Regions from separate parts of the Alteromonas sp. AO-Serp genome, predicted to be linked through region 2. Evidence: predicted binding sites of a transcription regulator. Region 2 holds the regulator's gene; the other holds the start of a gene.
What was found. The regulator FNR, encoded in region 2, switches genes on or off when oxygen is low (the NO sensors DNR and NnrR bind a similar motif). The targets are predictions, from matches to a motif close to TTGATCTAGATCAA.
Positions count from the first base shown of each region.

Region 1: QVA83_RS11615 (OmpW family outer membrane protein) is a predicted target of FNR. The motif match lies at 1,770-1,783, and genes of this name have one in related genera.

Region 1 covers NZ_JAFLMX010000164.1:17,262-20,678, forward strand. Annotated here, with positions in the region: gene QVA83_RS11600 (DNA topoisomerase family protein) at 1-82, shown strand, start outside; gene tsaC (L-threonylcarbamoyladenylate synthase type 1 TsaC) at 128-733, shown strand; gene hemF (oxygen-dependent coproporphyrinogen oxidase) at 730-1,662, shown strand; gene QVA83_RS11615 (OmpW family outer membrane protein) at 1,897-2,577, shown strand; gene QVA83_RS11620 (group II truncated hemoglobin) at 2,702-3,133, opposite strand; gene aroE (shikimate dehydrogenase) at 3,132-3,417, shown strand, end outside.
Region 2 covers NZ_JAFLMX010000166.1:1,799-5,215, forward strand. Annotated here, with positions in the region: gene uspE (universal stress protein UspE) at 1-707, opposite strand, end outside; gene fnr (fumarate/nitrate reduction transcriptional regulator Fnr) at 952-1,689, opposite strand; gene QVA83_RS11680 (sulfite exporter TauE/SafE family protein) at 1,735-2,394, opposite strand; gene ccoS (cbb3-type cytochrome oxidase assembly protein CcoS) at 2,381-2,611, opposite strand; gene QVA83_RS11690 (heavy metal translocating P-type ATPase) at 2,613-3,417, opposite strand, start outside.

The DNA of each region.
Region 1 (3,417 bases), on a different contig from region 2:
CCCAGATTGCGGTTGGGGAGTATTGATAGATAAAAAGGGGCAGTTACAGTGTCCTCAGCCTAGTTGTGGCTTTAAAAAGTAATTATACGAACAACTAAACGAAGAACTATACGTAGAGATTAAAACCATGTCTGATATCCAAAATGGGAACGTAAACACGTTTACCCCCGTTGAGGCTAACTCACCTGAAGTAGACCCTGTTGTTGCCGCATTCCAAGCTGGCAGTTTAATCGTTTATCCAACCGAAGCGGTAATGGGCATCGGATGTGACCCCGACAATGAAGCCGCTGTAAATGCGCTGTTAGAGATAAAACAGCGACCGGTAGAAAAGGGCGTGATCTTGATTGCTGCAAACTACAGTCAGCTACTGCCTTATGTTAACGATAACGCCATTCGCCCTGACAGACGCACCGATATTTTTTCGAGCTGGCCAGGCCCTAATACTTGGCTATTGCCTAAGTCGTCATCTGCGCCAGTTTGGTTAACCGGCAAGCATAGTAAAATAGCGGTGCGCGTAACTAATCACCCTGTAGTAGTGGAATTGTGCAATAAGTTAGGTAAACCGTTAGTTTCTACAAGCGCTAACCTGACCGGCCAACCGCCAGCCACCACCACTGAAGAAGCAAAAGCCGTATTCGCTGATTCCGTTTTCTATGTAGAAGGGGAAGTAGGCGGTGCAACTAAACCCAGTACCATTCGCGATGGTGACACAGCAGAGGTAATAAGAGCATGACATCAGCAGAATTACTGGACGGTAAAAATGCCCCTGAAGTAATAGAACAAGTAAAAAGCTATTTACTAGGGCTGCAAGACACCATTTGCCAAACCCTTGAACTTGCCGATGGTAAGGGCCAGTTTGTTGAAGACAGCTGGCAGCGAGAAGAAGGTGGCGGTGGCCGTTCTCGAGTACTAAAAAATGGTGCGGTGATTGAACAAGGCGGCGTTAACTTTTCTCATGTGTTTGGCAGTCAAATGCCGGCTTCAGCAACGGCTAATCGGCCTGAATTAGCAGGAAGAAACTTTCAGGCTATGGGTGTATCACTCGTTATTCATCCACATAACCCGTATATCCCCACGTCACACGCTAATGTTCGCTTTTTCATTGCAGAAAAAGAGGGCGAAGCACCTATCTGGTGGTTTGGCGGTGGCTTCGACTTAACGCCATTCTATCCGTTTAAAGATGACGTTGTACACTGGCATGATACCGCTAAAAAATTATGTAAGCCGTTTGGCAATGACGTCTACCCTAAGTATAAAAAGTGGTGCGACGACTACTTTTACTTAAAGCATCGCAATGAAACCCGCGGAGTGGGCGGTTTATTCTTCGACGACCTGAATGAATGGGGCTTTGAACAGTCATTTGCATTTATGCAGGCTGTTGGTAATGGCTTCATCGATGCTTACGTTCCTATTGTTGAGCGCCGTAAGCAAACCGATTTCGGCGAAAGAGAGCGTGATTTCCAACTTTATCGCCGGGGCCGCTACGTTGAGTTTAACCTTGTATTCGACCGAGGCACTTTATTTGGACTGCAAACCGGCGGGCGCACCGAATCTATCTTAATGTCGATGCCGCCGCTAGCGCGCTGGGAGTATTGTTATACACCTGCACCGGGTAGCGCCGAAGCCAAGCTGACAGACTGGTTAAAACCTACTGATTGGTGATTAATTATTAAATAAGGCTGCGCTTAAATCCTTAAGCGGACCGCCGATAGCAGCTTTCACCTTTAATGACTAAAAAACGCCGCATTAACGTTAATGCGGCGTTTTTTTTGATCTATATCAAGGTCGAATATCTTCAGTGTTTCAGTGAGTTATCAAGCTTGCGCTGGATCAATGTTTCTCATAACTACAGGCGTAAAGTAGCCCTATCTTAGTTAACCACAAATGAGACATATCATGCGCAAACACTTTTTATCTGCATCTGCACTTTGCCTTACTCTTGCTGCACTCTCACCTTTAGCTAGCGCTCACCAGCAGGGCGACTGGATTGTTCGTGGCGGTCTTACTACCGTTGCTCCTGACGAATCTACCTCTAACATCGTCGCGGGTGGAACTGATCTTGGCGTTGCCCTTAATATCGATAACGATACTCAGCTAGGTCTAAACGTAGCGTACTTTATTACTGACAATATTAATATTGAGCTGCTTGCCGCAACGCCCTTTAAGCACGATGTGAATTTTTCTGTTGCTGACCCGTTAGGGACGGGTAACCAGCTTGGAGAAGTCACGCACCTTCCACCTACGCTTACCGCAAACTACTATTTTAATGATGCCAGCTCTGCGTTTCAGCCGTACATTGGTGCAGGTATCAACTATACCTTTATATTTGATGAAGAGTTTACAGGTGCGAATGAAACAGCTGGCTTAAGCGACCTTTCGCTTGATAATTCATTTGGCTTGTCAGCACAGGTGGGAATGGATTACCAAATTGATACCAAATGGCATGTTAATGCATCGGTTCGATTCATTGATATAGATACCGAAGCAACCTTCAAAGTGGGTGATGCTGCTGGAAAGGTAAGTGATATTGAAATAGATCCTTGGGTGTATACCTTATCGGTGGGTTACACATTCTAATTATTAGTTCCACGCCTTATTAACTATTAGGCTTTCACAATTGCACTACTTTATGCGCCATAAAGAGCGTAGACAGTAACAGGGGAGTTGCGCGTTAAAAGGTTAACCCTTTCAACGCGCTTTTTTATTTCGTATTCACCATGTGATTGGCGAGCTGATCAAGTGCGTCTATCAACTGTTGAGCTAAGGCGATATCTTCAACCGTTTTAAACATGGCTTTTCGCATGCAATACATCCACTGCGCTTTTAACTCTGGTGTTACGGTATAAGGTAGGTGGCGTGCACGCAGACGCGGGTGGCCATACTGCTGCTGGTAATCATCAGGACCACCAAGCCATAAACTTAAATAGAGAAAGAACACGTGGCGAATTCTGTCTAATGGCTGGGGGTGAATAGCTAGCAGTTCATTGGCGAGTGGATCGGTTTCCATTATGTCGTAAAACGTATTTGCTAATTCCCGTACTTTCTCCTCTCCACCTATACGTTCATATGGTGTACTCTGCGAAGCACGATTATCGCTTTTCTTCTTTATATTAAATAAGTCTCGTATTCCCATGAAAAAATTCGCTGTATTCGGAAATCCTATTGCACAGAGTTTATCACCAACTATCCATCAAATGTTTGCTGAACAAGTGGGAGAAAATATTTCTTATGAAAAGATACTTGCGCCAGTAGACGGTTTTGTAGATGCCGCCAACGCGTTTTTAGCTCAGGAAGGCGCGGTAGGTTGTAACGTCACCATGCCTTTTAAGCTTGATGCATTCAACTTGGCAAAGGTAGACGACCAAGCAGCCAAAGATGCACAAGCTGTTAATACGCTAATGAATGGTGACAGCGGAG
Region 2 (3,417 bases):
GGAATACCGTACTTTAATGCGTGACTACGCATTTCCTTTAAATGATGATTTTTTACCGCGTCGTGATAGGTATCGGGGTCGAACTCAGGTACTTCTATGGCGATATTAAGTGGTGTAGAAGGGTAACTGTTGACCAAATTTACGCTACCTTTCAATAAAGAGGCGTAGTCGTTAGCAATGAGGGTGAGCTTATCGTTAAGTGCGGCATGCTCATCGTCTTCACTGCCTACGTTTACTGCAGCAATAATCTCTCCTCCTTCTGGCCAGTCGTGCTCTTTAACGAGCAATACTGGGCGAGGGCATTTACGCATTAAATGCCAGTCGGTGGGGGTGAAAATAACAGAAGCAAGATCGTCGTGCTTTTTGGTTGCCTTTACCACTAAATCTATCTGATTGTTTAGGGTGTAGTAAATAATCGACTCATACGCACGATTATTCCATTCTACAACGATATCAGTTTCAGTGAATCCTTGTTCTCTTAAGTGGGTGGCAAGCCATTTTGCATGCTCCTTTGTAACTGCATCGCGCATTGACTCGCGCTCATCCGGGCTAAGCATGGTCGTCATATCATAAGATAAGTCGTATACCACCATCATGGCGGTAACTGAAGCGCCTGTTTTTGAAGCGAGTTCATAAGCTCGGCTTAGTGCAGGTTGGTTATCGCGCTCGGCATCTACCACGGCCAGAATTCGTTTACACTCAATCATAACGTCCCCCTAACTACGAAACTTAGTAGCGGCTGTCGAAATCGAAGCTTTCTAATACTAACTATAAACGACATTGGGAAAAACGTAAGTTGTTTTAGATCAAGAATTTTACGAGGCGACCATGAGTGAACTTAACGAATTGAACATGGAGCAACCAGCGTGGCGCTGAAAGGGTAGATAGGTGGCTACCAAAGGTCACAAAAAAGCGCGCTTAGTGCGCGCCTTATTTAACACTTAAAAAAGACTAACCGCAGACAACGCTTGGGCCGTTAAGCGCCGCTAGTTTGGTGTTTAGTCTATCGAAATCCAAAATAGTAATAAGCTTGCCGTCTACTTTTATGATGTTGTCTTTTTGAAAACGGCTTAACAGACGACTAATCGTTTCAATCGTTAATCCTAAATAGTTTCCAATTTCGTTGCGCGTCATGGTTAAGTGGAATTCTCTATGGGAAAAGCCACGCTCTTCAAAGCGCTGAGATAGATGTGATATAAAATACAATAAACGCTCTTCTGCGGTTCGCTTGTTTAAAAGCATGATCATGTCGTGATCTTGTTTTATTTCAGCGCTCATGAAGCTCATGATCTGGTGGCGCAGCTTTGGAAATTGCACAGACATTTCGTCGAGGGTCTCGTAGGGAAGCTCACACACCATGGCAGTTTCTAACGCAGAGGTATAGCTTTGGTGTTTGTTCTCTCTTAATGCATCGAAACCGATAATGTCACCAGGAAAGTGGAAACCAGTAATCTGTTCTTCACCTTCGGTATTAGTCACAAATGATTTGAATGAACCAGTTCTCACTGCAAATAGAGAACGGAATTTATCACCAGTTTGAATCAGCGTGTCACCTTTATGAAGCGGCTTCTTGCGTTCAATAATATCGTCAAGAGACTCGATTTCTGTTTTGTTTAACGCCACCGGTAAACACAGGTGACTGAAACTACAGTTTTGACAGTGAATAGAAAATTGGCTTCCTTTGCTCATAATGCACGCTCTCTAAAAGAATACCCGACAATAATACACCCATTTTTAAACGATTGCGCCATGAATAAGATAAGCTGCATATATTGCCATTATTACTGCAATAATTTGTCTAAAATGATTATGTTGAAAACCTCGAACAATATATTGGCTACCAGCGCTTGCAGCGAGCAAGGTGGGTAATGTACCCAAACCGAAGAAGAACATAATAGCAGCGCCTTCTAGTGCGTTACCCGCCGCGAGAGACCAGGTAAGTGTGGAATACACCAAACCGCAAGGAAGCCAACCCCAAATAAAACCATAAGGCAACGCACTTAAAGGGGTCTTAAAGGGCAAAAAGCGTTTTGAAAGCGGCTGGACTTTGGAAAATAGGCCTTTACCCGCATTTTCCAGCACTGTTAAGCCAGTCCACCACTTACCCAAATAACACGCCAGTAGAAGCAACATGATTCCGCTAAGTAGGGAAAGGGCATAGTTGGCAAGAGGTATATAATCTGCTGCAATTTTTCCAAGTGCCCCGGTTATTGCTCCGGCGATGGTGTAGCTCACTATACGTCCCATGTTATAGGCAAGGGTATAGGGTAGTGCTGAAGCGCCTTTAGGCGATACCATCCTTAACGCAGCGACAATTCCACCGCACATTCCCACACAGTGAACTCCGCCGGCTAAGCCGATAAGAAAGGCAGAGAAGTAGTTAATCCCTTCCATGTGGCGCTTGGCTTTTGTCTACTTTACTGTCTTGAAGTTGCTTGCGTTGCTCAGCTAGCTTTTTTTCTTCTGGCGGAAGATCATCGTCAAACAGTATGCTATACCCTTGGCGATCTAAATCTTCAAATTGATTGGTTTTCACCGCCCAAAAGAATATCACGATAGCGACGGCAACAATGATGATGGCGATTGGAATTAATACGTAAATAATACTCATGCTATTTGCTCAAAAGTCGCGTTGAGTTTGTGACCACAATGATACTGCTTAACGACATACCAACAACAGCCATCCAGGGTGAAAGTAGGCCTGATACGGCGAAAGGTAAGATCAAAACGTTGTAACCTACCGACCAGCCGATATTTTGCCTTATTTTTTGCTTCACTTGATGCGCAGTTCGAATAAGCTCTGGTACAGAAAGCAACTGATCGCCAAGCAGTATCACGTCGGCGGCAGTTTTAGCCACGTCTGTGGCATTACCCACTGCAATCGCCACATCAGCGCTGGCAAGAACTGGAGCGTCGTTAATACCATCCCCCATCATCATCACTTTCGCGCCAGATTGCTGCATAGCTTGAACGGCTTCGTACTTTTGCTCAGGTGTTAGGCCACCTTTAGCGGTCGAAATTGGCAATGGTGCGGTAAGCGCATTAACGTTTTGCTGTGTATCACCACTTAAAACGGCGAGCGTATGGCTTGCAGCTAATATATCGAGAGTTTCTTGCGTATCTTCTCTTAGTGAATCCTTTACTTCATACGCCGCCATAATACGCCCCTTAACCGTGAGAAACACGTTAGCTGAAGGGAACGCTTCAATGAGTTTTAGCTGTGATTCGTGAACGCTGAATGCTGCAGATCCCATAGAAAACAACGTGTCATTGATCTCACCGCTGATACCACCTCCTGGCGTAACGGTAAAATTAGTCACTTTGTGTACCGTGTTATCGATGGCGTCAGCACTACCGCTAGAGGCAGAAATCTCGCTTAGGGCTACACCGTCGCTAAAGGCTTTGGCAATCGGATGT